3 regions of the Marinobacter sp. UBA2688 genome follow, and region 3 is predicted to be linked to each of the others. Evidence: predicted binding sites of a transcription regulator. Region 3 holds the regulator's gene; each other region holds the start of a gene.
The links. Region 3 encodes FliA, which starts transcription of late flagellar genes. Its sites were predicted from a motif close to CTAAAGTTTNNNNNNNNNNNGCCGNTAA; they were not measured.
Positions count from the first base shown of each region.

Region 1: B3M52_RS08090 (flagellar protein MotY) is a predicted target of FliA. The motif match lies at 4,599-4,626, and genes of this name have one in related genera.
Region 2: fliD (flagellar filament capping protein FliD) is a predicted target of FliA. The motif match lies at 5,580-5,607, and genes of this name have one in related genera.

Region 1 covers NZ_DELU01000013.1:139,856-149,882, reverse strand. The annotation lists gene B3M52_RS08100 (GNAT family N-acetyltransferase) at 1-2,524, opposite strand, end outside; gene B3M52_RS08095 (histone deacetylase family protein) at 2,697-3,623, shown strand; gene B3M52_RS08090 (flagellar protein MotY) at 3,641-4,564, opposite strand; gene pyrC (dihydroorotase) at 4,731-5,762, shown strand; gene rnt (ribonuclease T) at 5,886-6,521, shown strand; gene B3M52_RS08075 (SDR family oxidoreductase) at 6,580-8,565, opposite strand; gene B3M52_RS08070 (hypothetical protein) at 8,967-9,266, shown strand; gene B3M52_RS08065 (insulinase family protein) at 9,291-10,027, shown strand, end outside.
Region 2 covers NZ_DELU01000007.1:24,166-34,192, forward strand. The annotation lists gene B3M52_RS01500 (response regulator) at 1-408, shown strand, start outside; gene B3M52_RS01505 (AraC family transcriptional regulator) at 692-1,717, shown strand; gene B3M52_RS01510 (argininosuccinate synthase) at 1,714-2,925, opposite strand; gene fliS (flagellar export chaperone FliS) at 3,107-3,508, opposite strand; gene fliD (flagellar filament capping protein FliD) at 3,545-5,536, opposite strand; gene B3M52_RS01525 (flagellar protein FlaG) at 5,719-6,159, opposite strand; gene B3M52_RS01530 (flagellin) at 6,231-7,733, opposite strand; gene B3M52_RS01535 (flagellin) at 8,115-9,626, shown strand; gene B3M52_RS01540 (tetratricopeptide repeat protein) at 9,661-10,027, shown strand, end outside.
Region 3 covers NZ_DELU01000021.1:45,553-55,579, forward strand. The annotation lists gene B3M52_RS09660 (uracil-xanthine permease family protein) at 1-955, opposite strand, end outside; gene upp (uracil phosphoribosyltransferase) at 958-1,596, opposite strand; gene flhA (flagellar biosynthesis protein FlhA) at 1,822-3,996, shown strand; gene flhF (flagellar biosynthesis protein FlhF) at 4,057-5,352, shown strand; gene B3M52_RS09680 (MinD/ParA family protein) at 5,399-6,211, shown strand; gene B3M52_RS09685 (RNA polymerase sigma factor FliA) at 6,242-6,973, shown strand; gene cheY (chemotaxis response regulator CheY) at 7,150-7,533, shown strand; gene B3M52_RS09695 (protein phosphatase CheZ) at 7,555-8,343, shown strand; gene B3M52_RS09700 (chemotaxis protein CheA) at 8,361-10,027, shown strand, end outside.

The sequences.
Region 1 (10,027 bases), on a different contig from region 3:
CACCCAGTCCCTCGCCTTTCATCCTGTCGTGCACCATCACCGCGAACTCACAGCGCAGGTTGTCGGCATCGGTCCAGGTTCGCACCGTTCCCAGGGTCTCCTCCCCCTCGCCGTCCTCCCTTGGCGCATTGGCAATAAAGACCATTTCCCGGTCGTAGTCGATTTGCACCATTTGGGCCACGTCTTCACGGGAGAAGTGCTTGCGGTACTGGAAAAAACGGTAACGGATGGACTCCGGGGACTGGAGTTCATGAAACGCACGGTGCGCCGGTTCGTCTTCCGCCAGCACCGGGCGAATGATGACACGGCGCCCGGACTTCGGCAGCACGATCCACTCCTCCAGCTCCCTTGGGTACGGCTGGATAATCGGCCGCCCCGGCTTGTCCGCCAGGTCGATCGCCACGTTCACCGCAACCGTGCCCTGGTCGTTGAACAACAGCGGTGAGATCTCCAGCCCGCGAATCTCCGGAATATCGATCACAATCTGGGACAGAGTCACCAGGGTTTCCGAGACCGCGCGAATGTCCTCCTCGGGCTTCAGGCTGTGTTCTTTCAGCAACTTGTACATGTAGGTACGCCGCAATAGCTCCCTGGCCAGCACCATATTCAACGGCGGCAACGCAATCTGTCGATCCGTCATTACGTTGATATGCGCCCCCGAGGCGCCGCAGACTACCAGCGGCCCAAACAACTTGTCCCGGGTGATCCCCACACTGAACTCGATGCCACCGACGTGCTGGTAGGAACGTTGCACCGCAAAACCCAGAAAACCGCTGTCAGGGTAATGTTTCTGGTATTCGTCCATCAGGAAGCGACAGGAATCCATAATCGCCCCCTCACTGTTCAGTTTCTGAACCGTGCCCTTGTAACGGCGCTGTCCGGGGCTGAGCTCCACAAGCGGATGACAGGCCTGTTCATGGATCAGCGTGATGTCCACCGGACGACGTTCCACGGCGAAGACCTCCAGCACTTCCTCCATATCGTCGCAATACATGGTCTCGACGGCATTAATGCCGTAATTCCGGATCACGTCGCGGGCTTCCTGGTTGGACAGATGCGCCCGACCAGAGCGAATGGCATTCACGACGATACGCCGTGTTTGGGTATGGTCGGCCAGGTGGTCGGTAAAGGACTCCGGCGTTTCGGTCAGCAACCGTTGCACACGTTGGTGTCGCACGTGCTGCATGAACGCCATAACGGCCTTCTCAGGGTTGAAGAACGACGGTAAGCCCGCCCGATAAAACTCATCGCGGGCATCCAGCACCGTACTTTGCCCCAACCAGCAGGTGAAGACGTTCAAGCGCGTGCCCTTGGTAGCCTGCACCACCGCATCGGCAATCCGCAGGCTGTCCTCGGTCAGGCTGGGCGCGTACATCACGAGAACATTGGCCACTTCCGGGTCTTTGGCAAGAATCTTGATTGCTTTGGCGTAGAGCTCCGGTGAGGCGGCGTAACCGAGGTCGATAGGATTCTTTCGGGTCCAGTACGGTGGCAGCAGTTCCGCCAGTGAATCAATCGACTTGCCCGACAGCTTTGCCAGTTCACCACCCAGATACGCCAACCGGTCTACCGCCAGTACGCCAGGGCCAACGCCGTTGGCCATAATGGCCAGTGTTTCCCGCCGCAGGGGACGCATTCGTGTCAGCGTTTCCAGCGCATCAAACATCTGCCCCAACCCATCCACTCGCAGCACACCGGCACGCTGCAACATAGCATCGTATATGGGGTCACTCTGGGTCAGCCCGGCGGGCAGCTCGTGGGGGAACCATTCCGATTCCGGCACACGGCCGCTTTTCACGGCAATCACCGGCTTGGTGCGGGAAGCCACACGTACGGCGGACATGAAGCGGCGTGGATTGGGAATATTCTCAATGTGCAGCAATATTGCTCGGGTCTGGCTGTCCTGGGCCAGATAATCAATCAGGTCGTCGTGATCGATATCCATCCCATCGCCCAGTGTCAGGAAGTATGAGAAACCCACACCCCGGGCGAACGCCCAGTCGATTACCGAACTGGCGATGGTGCCGGACTGGCCCACGAACGCCACCTTGCCGGGAATGGCGCCCATGTGGGCGTAGGTGGCGTTCAGGCTGCGGGCTGGCACCATCAGCCCAATAGTATTGGGGCCAAGCACGCGTATGCCGGTCTCCCGCGCAGCATCGCGAACCGAATACATTAATGGCTGACCGGTTTTACTGTGGCTCCTGGACATGCCGCCGGTCATCACAATAGCCGTGCGGACGCCTGCCTCGCCCAGTCGCTTGATCATCTTCGGCACGGTATCCGGAGGGGTACAGATAATCGCCAGATCGGGGCTGAACCCCATGCGGGATACTTTCTTGACGCAGGGTACGCCGTGGACGTTGTCGTAATCGTTCTGGTTAACCACCATCAACTGGCCGGGATAACCACCACCGAGTAGGTTCCGCAGAACCATGCCACCGAGGTTGTCTGCCCGTTCCGAGGCGCCGATCACCACAATAGAAGACGGGTTGAAAAGGCTTTCCAGATAACGGGTGCTCAAGTTTCACTCCTTGATTCGAGTCGACCGGGCGTGTGTACACCTTATCTTAGGCGCTTGCCTGACGATGTAAAACGGCTATCTCCGCCATAAGACCAAAGAAACGCAGAAAGCCCGGTCTATCCCTGATAATATCGGACAAAATACAAGCACAACCAGAGTGTTCGGGACCAGTATGACAACGGGATTCTTCTCTCACGACGACTGCATGAAACACAATATGGGGGCGGAGCACCCTGAGTGCCCCGAGCGACTGGCAGCCATCACCAGTTACCTGGCCGACACCGGCCTGGGGCAAGATCTCGACTGGGTGCGACCTGACGAAGCCACCCGGGACCAGTTGCAGACCGTGCACCCCGAACGCTATCTGAACCAACTTGATCTGATGCAGCCCACCAGGGGACGGGTGTATACCGACCCCGATACCGCCATGATGCCGGACACCCTGAGAGCCGCCCGACTTGCCGCTGGCGCCAGCATTGAAGCGGTCGATATGGTGCTCAGCAGCCAGCTCACCAACGCGTTTGTGTGCGCCAGGCCACCCGGGCACCATGCCGAACGCAGTAAATCCATGGGCTTCTGCTTCTACAACAACATCGCGCTGGCCGCCATGCGGGCGTTGAACTTTCACCAGTTGGAGCGGGTAGCGATTATTGATTTTGACGTACACCAGGGCAACGGCACGGTGGATATCGTGGGCGGTGATGAACGCATCCTGATGTGTTCCAGTTTCCAGCATCCGTTCTACCCACATTCCCACGTGCATCGCCAGGCGGAAAACATCATCAATACGCCCATCCAGGCAGGCACTCCGGCAGACGAGTACCGGAAGATCGTGGAAGCAGCGTGGCTGAAACGGCTGCAGGACTTCCGCCCGCAACTGGTGCTAGTCTCCGCCGGCTTTGACGGCCACCGACTGGACCCGATGGCGGAGCTGAACCTGGAAGTAGAGGATTACCGCTGGTTGACGGAAATGATCACCAGCGTGGCCAGCGACCATGCCAACGACCGTATTGTCTCAACCCTGGAGGGTGGCTATCATTTGAGGGCGCTGGCCGAGAGTGTCAACGCTCACCTTGAGGTGCTCAACGCCATCCACTGAGATTGCCGCGCGCAATGTCAGGTATTTGGCGTTGCGGCCTCGTAGCCATTGGCTTGCTGCAGGTCCGGCCGTTCGCCTTCCCGCTGAAGGCGAATTGTGGTGCGCCGGTTGTCTGCCGCGCGGCGTGATACCGGGTATTGGTCCGCATGGGCCCTGGTGGTCACGAGATCAGCATCAATGCCCTGCCCGATCAGGTAATCCGCCACCGCATTGGCCCGCTCTTCGGACAACGCGCGATTGTCGATACGGCTACCGCTGCTGTCGGTATGCCCATCCACGAACACCCTTTCCACCGTGGAATCTGCCTGGATGTACATCACAATGTTGTCGAGAAACCGACGGTCAGCTTCAGACAGGCTGGTGCTGCCTGACGCAAAGGAAATGCGGGACCGCTTGATCTGATCGTAGTTGACCGGCAACAGGCCGGCGGTGCAGCTTCGATAACCAGAGAACTGGCCCGCAAAGTTAATGTTGGACACTTTCACCCGAACCAGGCTGCCGTCGTACCAGGACTCACGCGTAACCGTTGGGTCCATCCCCTCCAGCAGGCTCTGGACAAGCACCATGGCGAGGCGTGACTCGAGCATCAGCGGCCGACGACTGTCGTCCACGTTAACCCGACCAAGGGGACGGGGGGCGGTTCCCGGGCGCCATGACGGCGCTTCCATCACCAACTGAGCCTGACCAGGACGCATGAGCGGCGTTTCCGACTCCAGAAAGAAGGACAGCGACTCACCCGCCTTGTGGCGGAATACGGCACGGCCGTAGCCCGGAACCTGATGCACTAAAGTACACTCGAATACGGACTCCGACAGGTACCACTGGCTGTTCTCGATACCCGCGCCAAAGGTGGCGGCCTGCACCGCAACAGAGCCTGCCGTCAGTGCACCAATCGCACTGGAAACCACTGCACCACGCAGGAAGGCGGAAATTCGTGCCATACCATCCATCCGTCAGAAAAGATTCACTACCCTCGTAACGGCCGAAGTCAGTCTTTCTTTAGGACGCCCGCCAAAACAATCGCTGTCGGCTTCTGATATAATTTCGCCAGATTTTTTCTTTCAGGGGTTCACGTTTGACGGGCCCCAGCAGATCCCGGAACCGTAAATGACCGAACAACTGATCATCACCCGTCCTGACGACTGGCACCTCCACGTGCGGGACGGCGACATTCTCAAGGACGTCGTACCCGCCACCGCCCGTTGCTTTGGCCGCGCCATCATCATGCCAAACCTGGCGCCACCGGTGACGGAAGCCGAACAGGCCATGGCTTACCGTAGCAGGATACTGGCCGCAGCCGGCGACACCGGGTTCGACCCGCTGATGACGCTGTACCTCACAGAAACCACTACGCCTGCGCAAATCAGGGATGCCAAGGCTGCGGGCGTGATTGCCGCCAAACTGTACCCGGCTGGCGCCACCACCAACTCCGCATCCGGTGTGACCGACATCCGCAACATTTATCCGGTACTGGAGGCCATGAGTGACTGCGGCATGCTGTTGCTGGTCCACGGCGAAGTCACCGACGCAGAGATCGACATCTTCGACCGGGAAAAGATCTTCCTCAAGCGCGTACTGGCGCCGACCATGGAGGCGTTTCCGGATTTGCGGGTGGTTCTGGAGCACATCACCACCGCCGATTCAGCCGAATTCGTGCGTGACCATGACGGTGACAATCTGGGTGCCACCATCACGCCGCAACATCTGATGTACAACCGCAACCACATGCTGGTCGGCGGCATTCGCCCTCACCTGTATTGTCTGCCCATCCTCAAACGCAACCGGCACCAACAGGCGTTAAGGGATGCAGTGGTCAGCGGAGACCGCCGCTTCTTCCTGGGAACGGATTCTGCGCCGCACTCGAAAGACAAGAAAGAAACCGCCTGTGGCTGCGCCGGCTGCTATTCAGCGTTCAGCGCCATGCCCCTGTATGCGGAGATTTTCGAAGACCTGGGTGTGCTGGACAAACTGGAGGCCTTTGCCAGCTTTAATGGCGCCGATTTCTATGGCCTGCCCAGAAACAGCGATACCATCACGCTAGTGAAAGAATCCTGGGAGATGCCCGACGAACTGCCCCTGGCTGACGGTACCATCGTGCCTTTGAAGGCCGGCGAAAGCCTGAGATGGCGGCTTGTCTGAACATCAGCCGACCAACCGTTCCCTGTTAATCGTTCCTTATCAATCATTTGTGTACCAGGCCGGCAACCCTGGCCAGAGACTCCAGGAGTTTAAGTGACTGAAGAACATAAAGAACCGCATCCCATGTCCCGCCGCTTCCGTGGTTTCCTGCCGGTTGTGGTGGATGTGGAAACCGGCGGCTTCAATCCTGAGAAGGACGCCCTGCTGGAGATCGCTGCGGTCATACTGACAATGGATGAGGACGGCTGGTTGAAGCGGGCTGAAACCCACGTTCAGCAGATCGACCCCTTCGAGGGCGCCAACCTGGAGCAGTCTGCGCTGGACTTCACCGGTATCGACCCGTGGAACCCGGAGCGGGAAGCCGTTCCGGAACGAGAAGGCATGAGCGAGATTTTCGGGCCCATCCGCAAGGCGGTCAAAGCCCACGATTGCAAACGAGCCGTGCTCGTTGGCCACAACGCAACCTTCGACCACAACTTTGTGTTCGCCGCTGCCCTGCGTTCAGACATCCGCCGCAACCCGTTTCATCCGTTTTCCACCTTCGACACGGCAACGCTAGCTGGCCTGGCCTACGGCCATACCGTACTGGCGCAAGCCTGCAAGCTGGCGGGCATTCCGTTCAGCAACAAGGAAGCGCACTCGGCCGCCTATGACGCAGAGAAAACCGCAGATCTGTTCTGTGGCATCGTCAACCGCTGGCGCGAAATCGGTGGCTTCCCACCGCCGCCCATACCGGACGACACAGAAGAGGCACCTTGATAGACAGCCACAAAAAACCCCGCGCGAAGCGGGGTTTTTTTGATCTCCAAGGGCAATACTACCAGTAAATACCCCGCATGATCGCCGCAAAGGCCACCTGCTCGGAGGACACCTTCGGCTTCTCGCCGGAACGGCTGCCGGCAGCGGCCGGAGAGTCCGGGAACATGCGGTAACCCGTGTTCATCACGATCTCGCCCATCTTCGGCGCCAGCGCCTGCATGACCTGGGCGAAAATGCCGAGACGCGTGGCGATGCGCTTGGGACGGTAAACAATGGCATCCGCCACCATTTCCGCCGCTTCGTCCGGCGTCAGTGTAGGCACCGAGTCGTAAATCTTGGTAGGCGCGATCATCGGCGTTTTTACCAGCGGCATGTTGATGGTGGTAAAGGTCACGTTGCGATCCGACCATTCCGCCGCCGCACAACGGCTGAAGGTATCCAGCGCTGACTTGGACGCGACATAGGCCGAGAAACGGGGCGCGTTGGTCAACACACCGATGGACGAGATATTGACCACGTGCCCGCGACGACGCTCCAACATAGCCGGTGCAAAACCCATGATCAGGCGAACGGAACCGAAGTAGTTCAGCTGCATGGTACGCTCGAAATCGTGGAAACGGTCGAACGAGAGCGCCAGCGAGCGACGAATGGAACGGCCCGCATTATTGACCAACACGTCCACATGGCCGTGATTGTCCAGCACCGTTTTCACGAACCGGTCGCAGTCATCCATGTCGGCAAAGTCACATTGGTAGGCATGAACGTTGCCGCCACGGGCTTCCAAGTCCGCAGCCACTTCCATCAGGCGTTCTTTCTTGCGCGCGCCAATCACCAGGATAGCGCCGGCATCCGCCAGTTTTTCTGCCGTCGCCAGGCCGATGCCCGAGGTACCTCCGGTGATTACACAGACCTTTCCTTCCACCGTGCCACGCAGGGTGCGGTCCTTGAACAGGTCGGGGTCCAGGTTGCGCTCCCAGAAGTCCCACAGCACCGCAGCGTAACCCTCCAGGCGGGGCACCTCGATACCGGTGTCCTTGAGGACCCGCTCCGTCTCACGGGCGTCAAACCGCGTGGGGTAGTTGATGAACGACAACACCGAAGGCGGAATGCCCATATCGTCCAGCAATGCGGTGGTCAGACGCTTAACGGGCGGCAGATTCTTCAGGCTCTGGCGGATAAACGGCGGCACAAACCCGAACATGCGCGAGTCGATCCGCATCGCCATACGGGGAGCGTGACCGGCTTCGGAGAAAATATTGAGGATCTCGCCCACTTTGTACGGATCGGAATCCACCAGGTGGAAGCAGTTACCGTCCTCGCCTTTCAGGTGCGCGATGTGATCCATCGCATTCACCACGAAATCCACCGGCACAATATTCAGTCGCCCACCCTCGATGCCAATCGTCGGCACCCATTGGGGCAGTGCATGGCGAATTTTCTGGATCATCTTGAAGAAGTAATAAGGCCCGTCGACCTTGTCCATTTCACCAGTCTTGGAATGGCCAACCACCATACCCGGACGGTAGATCCGGAACGGAACCTTGCAGCTCTCACGAACCACCTTTTCAGATTCGTGCTTGGTCAGCAGGTAGGGATGGTCGAGCTTTTCCGCTTCCTCGAACATGTCCTCACGGAAGGTGCCCTTGAACAGGCCAGCTGCCGCGATGGAGGAAACGTGGTGGAAACAACCGGCGTCCATGGCTGTTGCCGCATTGACGGCACTGTGGGTGCCCTCGATGTTGGTGGCCTGCTGGGACTTCTCGTCCGCACCCATGTCATACACCGCGGCAAGGTGGAAGAAATGATCAATGTTACCCTTGAGCGATTTCATCGTCTTGGCGTCAATACCCAGGTTCGGGCTGGTGAGGTCGCCGATCACTGCTTTCACCCTGGACTCATCCGCGCCCCAACGCTCCCGAAGCTGGTCCAGTTTTTCCTGTGATTGCTCGCGAACCAGTACATGCACTGTGCCGCCACGAGCCAACAGTTTGTCAACGAGAAAACGGCCGATAAATCCGGTGCCACCCGTCAGAAAGTAATTCATTGATAGTCCACCCTGCTTATTGCTCAGTTGTTGTCATTTCCCTTTGTTGCCATCGGATATATTAGACCAAAGTCTTATACCGCCGATGCACGCCGGCATTGTACTTAATTGCAACACTCATGTATCGAACTTTTTTAGAGCATTTACTCTGTAAGCCATTGTTTTGATTAGAGCGCTTACTCTAATTCATGCATGCAATACACGCCGGAACCTGTTCGGTTAACCAGCACTCTGAAATTGAGACTAGCACAAGGTGGGCAGGCTGCCCGCAAATCCTTACCATTACTGGAAGGAAATGAAACCTGACGGTTGCAATGACATAATCGGAACCTTCAACGGCAGTTTCTGTCTCTATACTCTCTACACACTCTCTACATTTCCCGCACTTCGGAACCCGGAACATGCACAAAGACGATCCCAACGCTGAACGCTACATTGCCATTGCACGTGCCTGCCTGAAGGCCATCAACGATACAGCCGCCGACGCCGGCTCCCGGGAACAGAAAATCCAGGCGGTGTATCAGGCCATTGACCACGCCTTCCAGGCCGAATTCGCGGATTATCGCCAGTCCGTTGCGGTGATGGGGACGGTTCTGGAGCGCATCGCCTCCGGCCAACTCGATGCCGACGCAGCCACCAGCCTGGCCAAGAAAACCCTGGATCAACAACCGGAAAGTACCCGTAACGCTCTGATTCATTAACGTTTCAACGTAAAGAGAGACTGTATGCACCCTGGCATCCATGGATTTGCCCAAGGTTTCCTTGGCCTGAAGCAAGGATTTCTCCTGGCGCTGGTACTGGCCTTCAGTTCGGTTGCCCTGGCGAGCCAGTCGCCCGTAAAAAGCCCGAACGACGACAACCTGTACCGTTATGTGCAGTTGGACAACCAACTGCGGGTGCTTCTGATTTCCGCGCCGGGCTCCGACAAAGCCGCAGCATCCATGAACGTTGCCGTCGGCAGTGGCGATGACCCCGCCAACCGCGAAGGCCTCTCTCACTTCCTTGAACACATGTTGTTCCTGGGCACGGAAAAATACCCTGACCCTGGCGAGTACCAGAAGTTCATCAAAAGCCATGGTGGCAGTCACAACGCATTCACCGCATTCCAGGACACCAACTACTTCTTCGACGTACAGGCCGAGCATCTGAAGGAAGCCCTGGATCGCTTCGCCGAGCAATTTTCAGCGCCACTGTTCACGCCAGAACTGGTGGATCGCGAACGCCGCGCCGTGCACTCGGAGTACAGCTCGAAACAGAAAGACGACAGCCGTCGCTTCTACTCCGTTAAAAAGGCCGTCAGCAATCCCGACCACGCGTTCCATCAGTTTGCCGTCGGTAACCTGACTACCCTGGAAAACACCGAAGAGCGCCCCCTGCGCCCGGACCTGATCGACTTCTGGAAAGCCCATTACTCGTCCAACCTGATGACGCTTGCCGTCTACGGCCCGCAATCGCTGGATCA
Region 2 (10,027 bases), on a different contig from region 3:
GTGCTCTGCGGCATTCGCAACTGGCAGGAACTCAAGCGTAAGCACGCTCCCTCGGTGATGAGTGAGCTGGCCGTTGGCATCGCCCGCCGCCTGAGCCACCTGATCCGGCCCATGGACTCCCTGTGCCGCGTGGGCGACAACCAGTACGCGATTATCGCTCACTTCCCAAACAGCGATCATTGCTCCACAACAGCTTTTCGCCGCGTATTCGACGGCATTAACCACAAAGCTCTGAAGACCACGGCGGGTTACATCTCGGTTGAGGCAGGCATGGTGCTTTGCAGGGCGGATGCCCAAAACGGCACCCCCTCGGTTCAGGAGATGGAGCGTGCAGCAGTTCAAGGCTTGGTTGATGCCTATGAGACCCGGCGGTTTACCGAGACCAGGCCAGAGCTTGAGAAAGCCTGAAGGAAGAGTGTCGGATTACGCTACGTAACACTGCGACACACATCACAAACAGACTTCCATGAGCGAAAACCCTATTCTGAAATTGTGGATTTAAGCAGTATCCCCCATGGCGGAGGAGCCGAGTAGTACCTCCGCCGCCAAATGGGGAAAGTCCGCAGAATTAACGAATTTTTCAGGCACTTTCGTTCTTTCCTTGTTTTTAAGCCAGCTTCTTAGCTGGCTTTTTTCTTTTCTGCTTCCGTTATACTGATGGCAACAATAACCCCAAGACGTTGCCGTAATCATGAAGACCCTCGGAACCGCCTCCGTAGCAGCCCTAAGACAATATGTCCGCGCCGCCAATGCCCAAGGCCTGGATACCTCAGCACTGTTCAGCAACGCCGGGCTTGATGCGTCGATTCTCCAGACCGACGACGAGCGTATAAACGGCGAGCAGTTCCAGGCATTCATACGGCTGCTTTGTGAACAAAGCAATAACCCCATCCTCGGCCTTGAAACCGGTGACTTCGTGCAACCGGGGTCCTACAGTGTTCTCGGGTATATCACCATGAGCTCCGCCACGCTGGGAGAAGCAGTAGCTCGTATAGCCCCGTTCGAGAAACTGGTCGGCGACATGGGAACGACGCAAATTGCGGGTAGCGGCGATCACATCAAACTGATCTGGGCCTGCAACTACACCGACCCGGTCGTTCGCCCCCAGATGGTGGACAACGTCTTCGCCTCCTGGATCAACTACGCCCGCTGGCTGGCCGACAACAACGCCGCCTCGCCAGTGGAAGTACACCTCGAACACCCTTCCCCCGGGCCGGAGTTGGAGAGCGCCTACACGGAACGCTGGGGCTGCCCGGTACGTTTTCGTTCCAACGAAGATGCCATTGTTCTGCACAAAGACCTGCTGGGCACTCCCCTACGCCAGCCTGACCCACTGCTGCGAAAAACCCTTGAAGCCCACGCCCTCAGCCAACTGGCCACGCTGGAAACCGACACAGCCCTCACCAACCGGGTTAAACACAGCATTCGCAAACAGTTGATGCACGGCATCACCCGCCAGGACATGGTCGCAGACCATCTGGGCATGACCAGCCGAACGCTGCAGAGAAAACTTAGCCAGGAAGGTGTTTCGTATCAGCAGTTGCTGGACGAGGTAAGACAGGCAATGGCGGAAGATTTTCTGACGAACAGCGAACTGGGCATTCCGGAGATAGCGTTGAGGCTGGGGTACAGCGAAACAACGTCGTTTCACCGAAAGTTCAAAGCAGAGACGGGGAAGACGCCCGGAGAGTTCCGGGCGTCACGGGAGGCCACTTAAAGCTTGCGACCCTTGCCAGCCGCAATCCTCAACCGAAGCGCATTCAGCTTGATAAAGCCTTCAGCATCCTTCTGATCGTAGGCGCCCTGGTCTTCCTCGAAGGTCGCAATCTTCTCATCGAACAGCGAATCGTCAGACTTACGCCCAACCACATCCACGTTGCCCTTGTAGAGCTTCAGGCGCACGGTACCGTTTACATAAGTCTGGGTCTGATCGATCAGCGCCTGCAGCGCTTCCCGCTCAGGGGACCACCAGTAACCGTTGTAAATCACCTCCGCATAACGCGGCATGATGCTGTCCTTCAGGTGCGCCACTTCGCGGTCCAGGGTGATGGACTCAATCGCACGGTGGGCGCGCAGCATGATGGTGCCGCCCGGAGTTTCGTAACAACCGCGGGATTTCATACCCACATAACGGTTCTCAACAATGTCCAGACGACCAATCCCGTTCTCGCCGGCGACCTTGTTCAGGTGTTCAAGCACCTCGTGAGGCTTCATGGCCTGGCCATCAATCGCCACGATATCGCCTTTCTCATAGGTCACTTCGATATAGGAAGGCGTGTCGGGCGCTGCTTCCGGAGACACACTCCAGCGCCACATATCTTCCTCGGCTTCCGCCCAGGGATCCTCCAGGTTGATGCCTTCATAAGAGATATGCAGCAAGTTGGCATCCATGGAGTATGGGCTCTTGCCCTTCTTCTTCTCCACCGGAATGTTGCGCTCGTCGCAATAAGCCAGCAGCTTCTCACGGGAATTCAGATCCCACTCACGCCAGGGTGCAATCACCTTCACACCTGGCTTCAGCGCGTAGGCACCTAACTCGAAACGAACCTGATCATTGCCCTTGCCGGTAGCGCCGTGGGAAATCGCGTCCGCACCGGTTTCGTTGGCAATCTCAATCAAACGACGGGAGATCAGCGGGCGTGCGATGGAGGTACCCAGCAGGTACTCCCCTTCGTAGATGGTGTTGGCGCGGAACATCGGGAACACGTAGTCACGAACGAATTCCTCGCGCAGGTCCTCAATGTAGATTTCCTTCACGCCGAGCGCTTTCGCTTTCTCACGCGCCGGCTCAACTTCCTCGCCCTGGCCGATGTCGGCGGTGAACGTCACCACCTCACACTCATAGGTATCCTGCAACCAGCGAACGATTACCGAGGTATCCAGGCCACCGGAATACGCCAGAACCACCTTTTTAATATCAGACATGCCCTTGCTCCAGACTGAACAGAATGGATGTATTAAAAATAAGGGGCGTATTGTACGGGACAGCGGGGGGAATGGCTATTGGGGCAAGAGGGCGACCTCGTTACTGGCCGCGGATGCCCCCGGCAGGGCACCAGGTGGCATCTTGGATAGAATGCACGGTATTCACACCAGAACGTCGTATTCAGACAGCCTGCTGTTGCTTGGAGGTAGCCTCTTCGCGGATGCCATCCCAGCCGTCTTTGATTGAGCGCAGAAGGTCCGCGACTTCATCAAGCTTAGCGACGTCATTCTTGGCATTCGCTTCAAAAAGGGTCCGCTCCATGTAGTCATAAAGCGATTCCAGGCGCACGGCCAGATCGCCACCCTTCTCGAAATCCAGAAAGCCACGGAGGCCACCGATGATTTCAATCGCTTTGGAAATCAATCGGCCTTTGCCCTCAAAATCCTTCGCCTGCATCCTGGCTTTGGCCATGTTAATGCGTTCCAACGCTCCGTTGTAAAGAAGCTGGATCAGCTTGTGAGGATCGGCATCCGTAATGCTGGTTTGGGCGTTTACGCGCTGGTAAGCCTGTAAACCGTTCATAAGTGACCTCTTTATTCGCTTTTCGTGCAATAAACATCAATTGTTATTGCGATTATTCTGTGGTGCCAGCGCAGCAAGCTGCTGGCTCACAAAGTCCTGTGTACTGTTCAGTTGCGAGATCAATGAATCCGCAGCTGTGAATTGACTCACCAAGCGCTCTCGATAGGCTGTAATTCTCTCTTCCAGCCGAATCTGATTTTCCTGAATTCGCTCCAGATCGCGGTTCAGGCTCTCGGTTCTGGTATCAATTGCACCATCGGCACCGACAAAGTTGGTGATCAGATCAACCGTACGTTCGCCAACACCTTCAATAAATTGTATCGAGCCTCGACTTCCAGTCTGATCGCCCAATATTTGTACCTGGAGCCCAGACGCAGCACCGCTGTTTTCGCCCAGAAACAGTGTTTGCCCTTCGCCTTCAGCTGTTCTTCCGTCAATGGTACCCGCAACATCGAGGCCATCCGTGCTTGTGGCGGCATCCAATCCAAACGTAGCCGCGCTTTCAGCGGACGACAAGGTGACCGAAGACTCGCTGCCGTAGGTGGAGGAAGAGAAAACCAGCTCACCCCCAGCCCCCAGGCTCACCTGAACGGACCCATCTGACGCGTTCAGCGCGTTGTTGCTATTAAGCTGAGCCTGAATCTCGTCAACCAGATCCTGTGCACTGTTGTAAGTCTGCTGTGTAAGCTGAAGGTTAACGGAGGTATCACCATTAACCAGCAGTGAAAACTCATCATTTGTTCCGTCAATAGTAACGGGAAAAGTGGCTGCGGCATTCCCGGCAAGCGTGCCTTGGGTCGCAGCCTGGGTCACGTTGATATCATAGGTTCCAGGTTCGGTGTTTACACCACTGCGAACAAACTCTACCTGGCTGTCGGTAGCCCTGCCCTGTTCGGCAAACAAGGCCGTGACATCGTCCGGATTAGCCTTTAACTGCGCCATGAACTCTTCGCGGTCAAATTCCAGAGAGCCAGTCTCGAAATTTGTGGTAATACCCACATCCGCCAGACTTCGGACACTTGCGTCTTCAAGCCCGGGAACAACGCGGGTCAGCACTTGGCGGAGTTGGTTCTGAATACCCCGAATAACGCTATCGCCAGTCAGAAGGCTTCCGCTACCGCTCTCTGCATTGAATCCTGCCAGCGCATCAATGGTTTCCTGCAGGCCATTAAATTTCTCGACAAAGCCCTGGACACGGTCTGCTACCGCTCCGAGATCCTGTTCAACCTTAACCGTGGACGTACCAGTGGCAGTCAGATCAAATGTCAAACCATCAATGACGTTCTCAAAACTATTGGTAGAACGGGTAACCTCTACGCCATTGATACTCATCACGGCGTCCGACGCGGCGATTGTCTCATTGAGACCGGCGCCCGCATCCATTGATGTGTTAAACGCAAAACGGGAAAGCCCCTGGGCATCGGTATCCGTGCCGGCGCTGTCGCCCGATACGGAAATACTAACGGCGTTTGCCGTACCGGTTTCGTCTGCCGATAGCACGAGCTGGAAACCACTACCGGTATCGATTACGCCCGCTGAAACCCCTGCATCAGAATCGTTGATTGCGTTTGCCAGGCCCTGCAACGTGTCGTTACTGCTGTCTATAACAATATTGGTGGTGTTGTCACCAACAGAAAGCGTCATTGTTCCCTGGCCAACACTGGTCTTGTCGCGATCCGCGAATACATCACGCGACGCGAGCGCCTGAGCGCTGGCGAGACTTGTCACATCGACACTGTAAGTACCGCGGTTAGCCTTGGAGCTGTCCACAGACACAGCAACGTCTTCGTTGGACGACGTTGCAGAAAAGGCTTTGAGATTATCTGGAGCACTCAATTGCCGCATTGGAAGGCGCAGCTCTGTTACTGCACTGCGAAGCGTGCCATAGGCAGAAATCAGCGCCTGGGTGCGCTCGGTTTTCTGAGCCAAACGATTTTCCGTCGGTGCCCGTTCCGCTTGCACCAACTGATCGACCAACTCGGAGGTCAGAACACCAGACCCGATACCCAACGATGATATATTTGCCATAGTATGTGCCTCCTCAGGAGGGCAATTTCCAATGCTATTCCATATATCGGCCTGAAGCGGCAAAACTTTGCCTTTTCTACCGACCAATTTTGTAACCACATGTAAGCAAAACACCGCCGGCCCCTTTCGGGTGCGGCGGTGCTGAACAACCGTTTTCAACGTCAGGCCAAGAGCGGCAAACTCTAGACCTTCGTGTTGAATAACGTCAGCGGTTCATCCTGCTGCAAGTTTTCTGCCAACCTCAACGCAACTTCATCCGGAATTTGCCGAATAACCTCTTGGGTGGACTGATCGACGACCTTGACGATCGTCTGTCCCCGCTCGTTATCCACTTCAAACTGCAAATCCCTCTGGACCGTCTGAACGAAATCGTTCAGTTGAGACACGGCATCATCCAATTTCTCTTTCTGTGCCTCACTGCGCCTTTCGAGCCTCTCAGCTTTCGAAAGTTCCTGAGCCCCGGACAACAACTCCGAACGCTCAGCAAGACCAGGTGATGAAGGTGCAGTCAGGGCGGAGGCATTCCTGCCTTCGGCCTGAGATGACGAAATTGCCCGAGCCGGAGCTTGCTCGCTGGAACGAATCAGCTTCAAATCCGGGCCATTCAGGTTAACGCCATTCATAGCTCACCTCGCTATCCTCATACAGCAGTAAACCGGGGCCCAAAGACCCCGGCCTTGCCGTTATGCCCCTGTTACTGCAGGAGGGACAGAACCTGCTGCGGGCGGGCATTCGCCTGCGCCAGTACAGAGATACCAGCCTGCTGGAGAACCTGCGCCTTGGACAGCTTAGCAGTTTCAGATGCGAAGTCTGCATCCAGAATCCGGCTGTTAGCGGCCGACAGGTTTTCGGCAGTTGTGCTCAGGTTGGCGATTGTGGATTCAAACCGGTTCTGGGCAGCACCCAGGTCGGCGCGGATACCACTGATCTGCTCAAGAGCCGCATCTGCAATCTCGATTGCGCTGTTAGCGCCTGCAACAGTACCGATGTCGATAGAAGACACTGACTGGAGGTTAGAACCAACCACGGTGTCTGCTGCAACGTTCAGAATGCTACCAGCGGTTTCCGCAACCGAGGAACTGACTGAGAACGCGCCGGATGAAGCGAACTCAACAGAACCAGAAGCAATCGTGCTGTCAGTGCTGCCAGCGGTCAAAGTAACCGCACTTGGATCACCACTGCCCTGCAGCGTGGCGGTACCGGTAGCGTTACCTGAGTTGGCAAAGTCCTGCAGACGGATGTCTTTACCATCAGCCTGGGTCAGTGTGATTTCGCCACCGTTTGCTTCAGCCGTAACACCAGTGGTGCCTGAGGTATCGTTGATCGCTTTGGCCAGCGCACCCAGGTCAGTGGTAGTTACCGCTGCGGAGATGGTCGCTGTATCGCCACCACTACCAAGCGTGAAGGAAACCGTACCATCGTCAGACAGACCAGCGAGGGTTGCCGTGGTCGATGCGGTGGCCGTTACACCAGTCGTGCCGGTTTCAGCGTTAACAGCAGCTGCAATCGCTTCTGCAGTATCGCCTTGGGTAATACCAATGACCTCAGAGCCTTCAGTTCCAGAAACGGTGATGTTCTGTGTAGCAATGGTGTTGTTGGCAACCGTTGCCACATCAGCCGCAGCTACCGCAACAGAACCTGTGCCCTGGCTGACAGTGGTATCACTTTCACCGGATACGGTGTTGTTACCAAGGTCGGCACCACGAGCACCGGTCACGGATACTGAGATGGTCTGGTTAGCGTTGGCACCAACCTGGAATGACTGAGCAGTGAAGCTGCCATCCAGAAGGTTGAGGCCGTTGAACTGGGTAGTACCGGCAATACGGTCAAGCTCTTGCTTCAGCTGGTTTACTTCGCCCTGAAGTGCAGAGCGGTCAGAAGAAGAGTTGGTAGAGTTGGCCGACTGAACAGACAGCTCACGGATACGCTGCAGGATGTTGGTGGTTTCTTCCAGAGCACCTTCAGCAGTCTGAGCCAGAGAAATACCGTCGTTGGCGTTACGCTGCGCAACGTTCAGACCAGAGATCTGGGACTGAAAACGGGTCGAAATTGCAAGGCCAGCAGCATCGTCCTTGGCGGAGTTGATACGCAGGCCGGAAGACAGACGCTCCAGAGCTTGGTTAGAAAGCTCCTGGGATTTGTTCAGCTGGTTCTGAGCTGACAGTGACGCAACGTTAGTGTTAATACCGAGAGCCATATTGCTTCTCCTTCGACATATGTCGTTATTTCATGGAAAAGGAATGGCGCCCATTTTCAGTTTGGGAGCGCCTCCCTGTTATTGCGCTTAACGGCGCCCCCGTCCGTACCTTTAGAAAAAATTAACGGTATTTTGTAAGGGAATGTAAAAGCGGCAATAGTCTTCCTTATACCGCTATATGCTGACGATTGGATTCATGCCCCAAACATCAAAACGACCAATAAAACCAATACTAATCAATATCTTAAAAACAAAACTCCGAAACTGGCACAACCTTCGCTTACCTCCCTGCAAAACGGCAATTAAATGAACTTCCGCCGGCAAGGCGTCCATTTTGATCGGGCACCGGGTTACCGGCATCTCTGAGCAGGGAGAAATGTTATGCCTCAGATCATCAACACCAATATCGCGTCGCTGAATGCTCAGCGAAACCTGAACACTTCACAGGAAGACTCCAACGTTGCCCTGCAGCGGCTGTCATCCGGCCTGCGCATCAACTCCGCCAAGGACGACGCTGCCGGGCTTGCCATCTCTGAGCGATTCACATCGCAGATCAAAGGCCTCAACCAGGCCATTCGAAACGCCAACGACGGTATTTCTCTGGCTCAGACTGCTGAAGGCGCGCTGGGCGAATCCGGGAACATCCTGCAGCGCATTCGGGAACTGGCGGTACAATCCGCCAACGCAACGAACTCCGCATCTGACAGGAAGGCCCTGCAGTCCGAAGTAAACCAGCTAAAAGGCGAGCTGGAGCGCATTGCCACTACCACCGAGTTCAACGGGCTGAAACTCCTGGACGGCACCTTCCAGGCCCAAAAATTCCAGGCTGGCGCCAATGAAAACCAGAGCATCGCCGTTTCCATCGAAGGCGCCCGAACCGCCGACCTGGCCAACAACACGCTCGACGCGGCCAACGCAACCCTGAACCAGGGCACCGGTTCAACAACCGCAGCGAATGCGACGTTACCCGCACAAAACACGATCGCCACGCAGAATCTCACCATTTCCAGCTCGTTGGACAGCCAGGTGGTGCCCATTACAGCAGGTGACACGGCAGAAGACATCGCCGCAGCCATCAACGACATCGGTGCCACGACGGGTGTGAACGCGACGGCAAGAACATCGGCGACCCTGAGCAACACCGCTACCACGCCAATCGCCGTGCCTCAAACCGTGTCGCTCACCCTTTCCAATGGGAGCAGCTCAGCGACCATTTCCGCGCAGATCACCGATGCAAACGACCTCTCAGCGATTGCACGTGAGGTGAACGCCGCGTCTGGTAAGACCGGCATTACCGCGGAAGTTGCTAACGACGGCAGTATCACGCTGATTCAGGAACAGGGTAAAGACATCACTATCGAAGACTTTACCGCTGCCGGCTCTCAACAGTTGGCGGTACAGGGTAGCGGCGACCCGAGCGCCATCGAACTGACAAGTGGTGGCGCTAATGCCACACGGATTGCCGGTGAGTTGACGCTGGACTCGTCCGTTAGCTTCGCCGCGACGTCTGACGCCACCCTGGCCGCAGGCAGCGTCCTGAACAGTGCACAGAATACCGCCGCCGGCTCTACGCCTGAAGAAGTGGCAGGTATCGATATAAGCACCGTTGACGGCGCAACCAGCGCACTCGCAGTTGTGGATGCGGCATTGGAAACCATCAGTGGCATTCGTGCCGACCTGGGCGCTGCCCAGAATCGACTCGAGTCGACCATTGCCAACCTGAGCACGACCTCTGAGAACCTGTCGGCCGCGCGTTCACGGATTCGTGATGCAGACTTTGCCGCCGAATCCGCAGAACTCGCCCGCACCCAGGTGCTGCAGCAGGCCGGCTTGTCGGTATTGGCCCAGGCCAACGCAAGGCCACAGCAGGTTCTGCAGTTGCTGCAGGGTTAATCGGGTTTCGTCACAGAGTCAAAGGGGTAGCCCCATGCAAGCACAGCACAACATCCATGCCACAGACGCACAAAAAGCCCACATTGCACGGCTACTGCTGCAGGCAAACCTGGCTTATGCCGAGTCAAACAGCCCGACATCGCTGGTTCAGCGTCTCAAGGCGCGGCAGGAATGCCGTGACTACCTGAATGAGGTTCTGGCGCAGGAACCCGGTAACGCAGGCGCGCTGGGCTTGATGGGGCGTGTGGAAATGGACGAAGGGGCACTTGATAAGGCACACACCCTGTTCACGGACAGCTTGAGCCATGACCCGGCACAGCCCCAGCAGTTCACCAACCTGGGCTACTGGGCAATCAAGTCCGAGCGCCCGGCCCTGGCGGAGCAGTATTTCATCCAGGCCC
Region 3 (10,027 bases):
CGATGAACGCCAGCACGATGGCAATGCACGCCGCCCAGATCATGACTTTGGGATTAAAGTTCTTGGTCAGCACCACCGCGCCCGTAACCTCTGAATAGGTGGTGTTGGGTGGGCCACCAAGGGCTGAGGCAGCACTGGTGGCAAGGCCATCGCCCAGCAGGGTGCGGTGCAGGCCGGGCTTCTCCAGATAGTTTTTGCGGGTAACGGTACCGATGGCGAGGATGTCGCCAATGTGTTCAATGGCCGGTGCGATGGCCACGGGAATCATGAACAGGATGGCTGCCCAGCTGAACTCCGGCGCCACAAAGTTGGGGATGGCGAACCAGGGCGCGTTGGTGATGGGTGACAGGTCCACGATGCCGGCAAAGGCCGACAGAATGTACCCGACAATAATGCCGAACATTATCGGGATCAGGCGGAAGATGCCGCTGGACCAGACCGCCATAATCACGGTCACGGCCAGGGAGATCATCGCAATCCAGATAGCGGTGTCGTAGGGCACCAGTTGTTGCGCGCCATCGCCGGTGCGGCCGGACGCCATGTGGACAGCCACCGGCGCCAGGCCAAGGCCGATGACCATGATCACCGGACCGATGACCACCGGGGGCAGCAGGCGGGTGATGAAACCGGTACCGCGCAGACGTACCGCGCCACTTAAAATGATATAGAGGATGCCCGCAGCCATCAGGCCACCGAGTGTCTCCTCAAGGCCGAAGCGCCCCTTGGCGGCAATGATCGGGGCGATAAAGGCGAAGGATGAAGCCAGGAAAATGGGAATCTGGCCGCCGGTGACGATGTGGAAAATCAGCGTGCCAATACCGGCGGTGAACAACGCAACGTTGGGGTCGAGGCCGGTAATCAGAGGCATCAGTACCAGTGCGCCAAAAGCCACCAGCAGCATCTGTGAGCCGGCAATGGCCTGTTTCCAGACCGGGTCGGTGCTATGGTCCTGCATGATTAAACGTCCTTCTGCTTGGTGCCGAAGATTTTGTCGCCGGCGTCGCCAAGCCCCGGAAGGATGTAGCCTTTTTCATTCAGCCTGTCATCGATTGATGCGGTGTAGATCGACACATCTGGATGTTTCTCCAGCACCTTTTCCACGCCTTCCGGCGCTGCAACCAGAACCAGGGCGCGGATCTCGTTGCTACCGGCTTTCTTCAGCAGGTCGATGGTAGAGATCATGGAACCGCCGGTGGCCAGCATGGGGTCGATGATCATCGCCATGCGCTCATCCAGTTCGCCTACCAGCTTTTCAAGATAGGTGCTGGCTTCCAGGGTTTCCTCGTTGCGTACCTGGCCCACGACGCTTACCCGGGCACCAGGAATCAGGGTGAGCACGCCGTCCAGCATACCCAGGCCGGCCCGCAGGATTGGCACGATGGTGATTTTCTTGCCCTGGATCTGTTCAATTTCCACCGGGCCCGCCCAGCCTTCAATGGTTTTCTTCTGCAGCGAGAAGTCTTTGGTGGCCTCGTACGTCAACAGGGCACCGACTTCCTGAGCCAGCTCCCGGAAATTCTTGGTGCTGATGTCTGAGCGGCGCATCAGGCCGAGTTTATGGCGGATAAGGGGGTGCTTGACCTCGTGAATTGGCATGGGCTCACCTTTGCGTCTGGGTCGATGATGTGGTTGTGGGCGCAGTAAAGACGCCAGCAAATGGCGCAAGGATACCGTATCTTGCCGAGTCCGTCAGGCGCGGTGACAAGAAAAGCCGTAAGGGGTGGTACGGATCTTGCGAATACCCCGTCAAACGATGCGTCTGCGTCAAAAAAACGACCCGCACACCCCTGCGGTTAACCGCCAATCGGAGAGTTTCCCGGCATGGACCGAGCGCTAGTCCTCAATAATGTCAAATCCCTGACGCGGGGTAATATCGGCATTCCCGTGATGTTGATGGGATTGCTGGGCATGATGATTCTCCCCATGCCGGCGTTCATGCTGGACGTTTTCTTCACCTTCAACATCACCTTGTCGATCGTGATCCTGCTGGTGTGTGTCTACGCCTTGCGGCCGATGGAGTTTGCCTCCTTTCCGACAGTGTTGTTGGTGGCAACACTGTTGAGGCTGGCGCTCAACGTTGCCTCCACGCGGATTGTTCTGCTCAACGGCCATGAGGGCGGTGATGCGGCCGGTAAGGTGATCGAATCGTTCGGCGCGGTCCTCATCGGCGGTAACTACGCGGTTGGCCTGGTGGTCTTCGCCATTCTCATGATCATCAACTTCCTGGTGGTCACCAAAGGTGCCGGCCGGGTGTCTGAAGTCAGCGCGCGTTTCACCCTGGATGCCATGCCGGGTAAGCAGATGGCTATCGATGCCGACCTTAATGCCGGTCTTATCAACCAGGAAGAAGCCAAGCATCGCCGGGCTGAAATCGCCCAGGAGGCCGATTTCTACGGCTCCATGGACGGCGCCAGTAAATTCGTCAAGGGCGACGCCATTGCCGGCCTGTTGATCCTGGCCATCAACCTGATCGGTGGCATTGCCATCGGTATGCTTCAGCACAGTCTCGATTTTGGTACCGCTACACAGAACTACGCACTACTGACCATTGGTGACGGCCTGGTGGCACAGATTCCGTCACTGTTGCTGTCGACGTCTGCAGCGATCATGGTTACCCGGGTAACGTCCAGCCAGGACATGGGCGGGCAGATACTGCAACAAATGTTCAACGCTCCCAAGGCGCTGGGTATCGCTGCCGTTATCCTCATCATCCTTGGCCTGATTCCTGGCATGCCGCACGTGGCATTCCTTGGTCTGGGCGCGATTGCCGGTGGTATTGCCTGGTACATATGGCAACAGGAGCGCCAGACCGTTGAGGAAGATGGTGTGTTCCCGGTCCGGGGCGGTGGTGCCCGTCCGGCAGGCCCGGGGCGCGACCTGCCGCCCGGTGGTGAGGGCGGTGAACACAGTGCCCAGCTGCCGCCGCCGGGGGAAACCCGGGAACTCGGTTGGGACGATGTGGCCACCGTGGATGTCGTGGGCCTGGAGGTGGGCTATCGCCTGATTCCCCTGGTGGATAAGTCCCAGGGTGGTCAGCTTCTCAGCCGCATCAAGGGCGTTCGCAAAAAGCTCTCACAGGATCTGGGCTTCCTGATGCCTTCGGTCCATATTCGCGACAACCTCGACCTGATGCCCAATGTTTATCGCATCACCCTGATGGGGGTGACCATTGCCGAGGCAGAAATCCATCCGGACCGTGAACTGGCGATAGACCCAGGTCAGGTGTTCGGCAAGATCGAGGGGATAGAGGGCAAAGACCCCGCCTTTGGCCTGGACGCCAGTTGGATCGAACCGGACAAGAAAGACCAGGCACAGACCCTCGGTTATACCGTCGTGGACGCCAGTACCGTAGTGGCAACACACCTCAACCAGATCCTCCAGAAACACGCCCACGAACTGCTTGGCCATGAGGAAGTCCAGAAGTGGCTGGAACAGCTCGAGAAAGTATCTCCAAAGCTGGCGGAAGAACTGGTACCCACCACCATTTCCATCAGCCTGCTGCTGAAGGTGCTGCAGAACCTGCTGAAAGAGGAAGTGCCGATCCGTGACATGCGCTCTATTGCCGAAGCGATCGTGAACGTTCATCCGAAGAGCCAGGACCCGAAGCTGCTGACCACGGTTGCCCGCCAGTCACTGCGCCGGATGATTGTCCAGAGTATCTGTGGCAACGACACAGAGATCCCGGTGATCACTCTGGATCCAGACTTGGAACAGTTATTGCTGAAGTCCATGCAGCAGAGTCAACAATCCGGCGGTCAGGAAGACATCGGGCTGGTGCTGGAGCCAAATATGGTTGAGAAGCTTCAGCGGTCGCTCCAGGACAGCGTTCAGCGCCAGGAGATGTTGGGCAAGCCGGCGATTCTATTGGTTTCAGGGCCCTTGCGCCCGGTACTGGCGAAATTTGCCAGCTACGGAGTAGAGCGTCTGCATGTACTGTCGTACCAGGAAATTCCGGATAACAAACAGATCACTATTGTCGCATCCGTCGGTCAGTAAAGACCGCGGCTGGAAAGGCGGAAGGCGCTGGAAAGCGCTGACCGGGGAGGAAGCATCATTATGAAAGTTAAGCGGTTTTTTGCCCAAAGCATGGCAGAGGCACTGCGTCAGGTGCGGGATCAGATGGGTCCCGATGCCGTAATCCTTTCCAATCGTCGTGTGGATGGTGGCGTCGAAATTGTGACAGCGCTCGATTATGACGAAAACATGGCGCGCCAACGCCTCGGTGACGCTGCGCGGGAAGCCACCAATGGCTCACGGCTAGCCGAAATGCAGGCGGAACAGCATCGCCGCCTGGAGGACGAACTCGGCCGCTCTCGCGATCGTATTCGGGAAGTGCGGGAAAAGCGCGCGACCTATGGTAATGCGGTTGCGGGTGGGGGCTTCGGCCACGCTGGCTTGTCGAAAGAATCGCTGGCCGACGATGACATGGTGGTTGAAGAGCCTACCGCTGCCAGCGCTGCCTATTCCGGAGAGCTGGCGCAAATGCGTGCGGAGATCAGTTCCCTCCGTGACCTGGTCAGTGCCCGGAATGGCGGTGAACCCGAACAAACAGCGGTTAACGCAGTACAGCAGAGGCTGTCTGAGAGGTTGCAGGAGTTTGGTCTCGGGCTGGAGCTCGCCAACTCTCTGTCCCGGCGCCACCGCGCAGGCCGGCTTGAGGATGGCTGGAAGCAGTCTCTGAAAATGCTGGCCGCCGGTGTGAAGACCGCACGTACTGAATGGGCGGATGAGGGCGGTGTCTACGCCCTGGTGGGCCCAACCGGGTCCGGCAAGACGACGACCATCGGCAAGCTGGCCGCGCACTATGTGCTGCGCCACGGCGCCGACTCTCTGGCGCTGGTCACCACCGATCGCTATCGGGTCGCGGCCCATGAGCAACTATTTGTGTTCGGGCGCATACTGAACGTTCCGGTTCGGGTTGTGGACGAAACCCATTCCCTGGACGACATACTGGACGAACTGTCGGACCGGCACCTGGTGTTGATTGATACCGCTGGCCTGACCAGCACCGACAAGGGCTACGAGGAGCAGCTTATGGAGCTGGCTCGCAGTCACCATCGGATTCGAACCCATCTGGTGGTTTCGGCAACCAGTCAGCCGCGCATCATGAAATCCGTTTGGCATTGCTATAAGATGGCAAATCTTACGGGTTGTGTGATGACCAAAATCGATGAAGCACTGACCCTGGGTGAATCGCTGGGATTCGTCATGGAAACGGGATTGCCGGTGGCGTATTACACCGACGGGCAGAAAATCCCGGAAGACCTGCACCACGCTGAGTCCATTCCGCTGGTGCGGTTGGCCGTGGAGAGGCTGAAGAAACTCCAGCAGCAACAGGCAGTCGCTGTTTAAAAACAACACAGCCTGCGGTTAAACGCGGCAAGAGATCAGAGTCAGTATGAGCAAACCACATCCGGTACAGGTGATTGCCGTTTCCGGCGGGAAAGGGGGCGTTGGCAAGAGCAACGTATCAGTGAACCTTGGCATCGCCCTAGCACAAATGGGACGGCGGGTGGTGCTGCTCGATGCCGACCTGGGCCTTGCCAACATTGACGTTCTGCTTGGCATTACCGCCAATCGTAATATCCAGGACGTCATCGCCGGGGAATGTGACCTTCGGGATGTGTTGGTCAACGGCCCCGGTGGCATCAAAATCGTGCCCGCGTCCTCAGGTACCCAACGCATGACCCAGCTTTCCAATCTGGAGCACGCTGGCCTGATCAACGCGTTCAGCGAACTGGGTGACCAGATCGATGTGCTGATCGTTGATACCGCTGCGGGTATTTCCGAATCGGTGGTCAGTTTCCTCCGAGCCTCACAGGAACTATTACTGGTTGTCTGTGATGAACCTACCTCTATCACCGATGCCTACGCCCTTATAAAGCTTATGAACCGGGATTACGGCACCAACCGCTTCCGTATACTGGCCAATCAGGTCAGGAATGAGCAGGAAGGTCGCCATCTGTTTGAAAAACTGACCCGGGTTACCGAGCGCTTTCTTGATGTGGCACTACAATATGTGGGTATGGTGCCGTATGACGAGGCCGTAAAAAAAGCGGTACAGCGCCAGCGTGCCGTGCTGGATGCCTATCCGCGGGCAAAAGCATCGTTGGCGATCAAGAGCCTCGCGGAGAAAGTGGATAGCTGGCCGCTGCCATCATCGCCCCGGGGACATCTGGAATTCTTTGTGGAGCGGCTCGTCGAAGTCTGATTTTGATCCTGTCACTGAATAGCCGGATACATGACATTGGCGAAAGAACTTGGAACCTACAACCGGACGGGTACACGAGGACCTTCCCAGCTCGTTGAGGAGCAGGCCCCGCTGGTCAAAAAAATAGCGCTTCACCTCATGGCGCGGCTGCCGGCATCTGTCCAACTGGATGACCTTATGCAGGCAGGCATGATTGGCTTGTTGGAAGCTGCACAGCGATACAGTTCCGACAAGGGGGCTACCTTTGAGACATACGCCGGGATCCGGATTCGCGGAGCCATGGTAGATGAAATTCGCAAAGGTGACTGGGTACCTCGATCCGTCCACAGGAACTCCCGCCGCATTGCCAAAGCCATCAAGGCTGTCGAGGACCGCCTGGGTCGGGAAGCTCAAGACTCGGAAGTAGCCGAGGAGCTGGGGCTGGACCTCGACGAATACTATTCCTCCCTGAGCGATGCTAACAGTGGCCGACTTTTTAGCCTGGATGAGCTCAATGAATCCGGCGAGCTGCCGATAGAAGAAACAGAGGACAGTGATAACCCGTTGGATGGCTTGGCGTCTGACAACTTCCGGAAGAGCCTGGCAGCTGCGATTGGTGACCTGCCCGAGCGAGAAAAGCTGGTGCTCAGCCTTTACTATCAGGAAGAATTGAACCTGAAGGAAATTGGTGCTGTGTTGGGTGTCAGTGAAAGCCGGGTCAGCCAGATTCACAGCCAGGCCGCGCTCCGTCTGCGGGGGCGTCTTACTGGTTGGCAGAGCTGAACAGGCCGCCAGTCCCATTGAACGGCGTTACCAGGCATTCTTTACTGTAGCCTTTTGGTAACCGGTGCTTTACAACCGGCTCAAAGGCCACACAATAAGCGGTTAAACTACCGGCCTGCTAGACTGTGAGCCGGAAGCCAAAAACGAATTCCGGGCGTTTTTAACTGGAGGTCCCATTGGACAAGAACATGAAAATCCTGATTGTGGATGACTTCTCCACAATGCGACGGATCATTAAGAACCTGCTTCGCGATCTCGGTTTTACCAACACTGACGAAGCAGACGACGGCAATACAGCACTGCCTATGCTCAGGAGCGGCAAATACGATTTTCTGGTAACCGACTGGAATATGCCAGGGATGTCCGGACTCGATCTGCTCAAGGAAGTCCGTGCCGATGACAGCCTGAAAACCCTGCCTGTGCTCATGGTGACCGCCGAGGCGAAGCGCGACCAGATTGTCGCTGCTGCGCAGGCCGGTGTGAACGGCTACGTGGTCAAGCCCTTCACGGCAGCCGTACTCAAGGAGAAGATTGAGAAGATCTTCGAACGCATCCAGTAATTCAGAGGTCGGACGGCTCCCATGAGCAATAGAAAAAAAGACCCACAGGGGCTCGACCCGGAGGTCACGGAGAAACTCCGCAGCCAGGCGGCCGAGTTGGTTGAACAGGTTAACGCCGGGGATTATGGCCGCGCGATGACGCTGATCAATGAATTGAGCGAGGTGAGGGACCAGAGCCTGTATCGGGAAGTCGGCCGCTTGACCCGCAGCCTCCACGAGGCGATCCGCAATTTCCAGATCGATCCCCGTAACGCCGAACAGTCAGAAGCTCTGTCGAAGATGACCGATGCGTCGGATCGCCTTGAGTACGTGGTTCAGATGACCGGTAAAGCGGCCAATCGGACCATGGATCTGGTTGAGGAGGCTATGCCCAAGGCCAGCGCCCTCCGCGACGAGGCCGCCGAGCTGAGAGACCAGTGGCAGAAACTGCGTCGCCGCGAGATGGCGCCGGCTGAATTTCGTGAGCTCTATGCCCGTATCGACACGTTTTTCGTGACCCTGAATACCGATGCCGGGGCGATGTACGACAACTTGTCGGAAATTCTTCTGGCCCAGGATTTCCAGGACCTCACTGGGCAGGTGATCCAAAAGGTCACCACTCTGGTTAAAGAGGTGGAAGAGCATCTGTTGAGCCTGGTAGTGATGGCGAGTCATGTGGACCAGATGACCGGCACCGTGCATGAACTGGAAGAGCGGGAAAAGATATCGGCGGAACAGGGTGTTGGTCCACAGATCAAGGCCGAAGAACGCGAAGACGTAGTATCGGGACAGGACGATGTTGATGATCTTCTGTCCAGTCTCGGTTTCTGAGTAAGAGAGGGTAACGCATGGCGCTTGATGCCGATGAAGAGATCCTGCAGGACTTCCTTGTTGAGGCAGGCGAGATACTCGAAAAGCTGTCGGAGCAACTGGTCGACCTGGAACAAAACCCGGACGACAGCGATCTGCTCAACGCCATCTTCCGAGGCTTTCACACCGTAAAAGGCGGCGCTGGGTTTCTGCAACTCGATGCCCTGGTGAACTGCTGTCATTCCGCGGAGAACGTCTTCGATATCCTGCGCAACCACAAGCGCAAGGTAGACTCGGAACTGATGGACGTGGTGCTGGAAGCCCTGGATCACGTCAATGCCATGTTTGAACAGGTTCGCCACCACGAGGAACCGACGCCAGCTCCCGAGGAACTGATTGCCGCTCTGGACGCATTGGCGCAGCCGGCAGGGGAGTCGTCGCCAGCAAACGCAGCGGTCGCTCGCGAAGAACAGAACGAGAGCAACGAAGCCAGTTCTGGAGACGATGGCGGTGATATTACCGACGACGAATTCGAGCGGTTGCTGGATGCCCTGGAAGAGGAAAAGACCAGCAGCGCTCCGGTTTCCAGTGACGACGGCAATGAATCTTCAGGCGGTGACGGAGGGAGCGGAGACGACATCTCCGATGATGAATTCGAGGCCCTGCTGGACCAATTGCATGGCAAGGGCCAGTTCTCAGGCCCGCCTGAAACCGGCAAGGCAGCCCCTGACAGCCAGGATGCCTCGGGCGACAAGGTTACCAGTGATGAGGCCAGTGATAGCAAGGGTGGCGACGACCTGATTTCGGACGACGAGTTCGAAAAGTTGCTGGATGACCTGCACGGCAAGGGTGGTAGCCCTACGGCAGAAACTGCCAAGCCGGCCCCTGGGCCTGCTGCAAAGCAGCCGTCGGCCACGTCTCCCAGTGCCAAGGCTGACAAGCCCGCGCAACCGACTGGTAAGCCCGAAAAAGCGCCTGCGGATAATGGCAAGGCAGGCGTAACGCCCGCGATGCCGGCACGGGATGCGAATGCACCAGTGGCTGAAACTTCGGTGCGGGTGGATACCAAGCGCCTGGACGACATCATGAATATGGTGGGTGAACTGGTGTTGGTGCGTAACCGGTTGCAGCGTCTGGGCGCCCAGAGTGAAGACGAGCATATGCACAAAGCCGTCTCCAACCTGGACGTGGTGACCACCGATCTTCAGTCAGCGGTGATGGCAACGCGGATGCAGCCCATCAAGAAAGTATTTGGCCGCTTCCCGCGGGTGGTTCGCGACCTGGCACGCAGCCTGAAGAAAGAAATCAACCTTGAGATGCACGGCGAAGAGACCGACCTGGACAAGAACCTGGTCGAGGCGCTGTCCGATCCTCTGGTCCATCTTGTTCGCAACTCGGTTGATCACGGTATAGAGGCACCCGATGTTCGTGAAAAGGCGGGCAAGCCTCGTCAGGGTCGTGTGACGCTGTCGGCTGAGCAGGAAGGCGACCACATCCTGTTGTCCATCGAAGACGACGGTGCTGGTATGGATCCGGATGTACTGCGCCGAAAAGCGGTCGAAAAGGGCATCTACGAACAGGATGCCGCTGACCGACTGACCAACACCGAGTGCTACAACCTGATTTTCTCCGCCGGGTTCTCCACCAAGGATCAGATATCGGATGTGTCCGGTCGTGGCGTTGGCATGGACGTGGTGAAAACCAA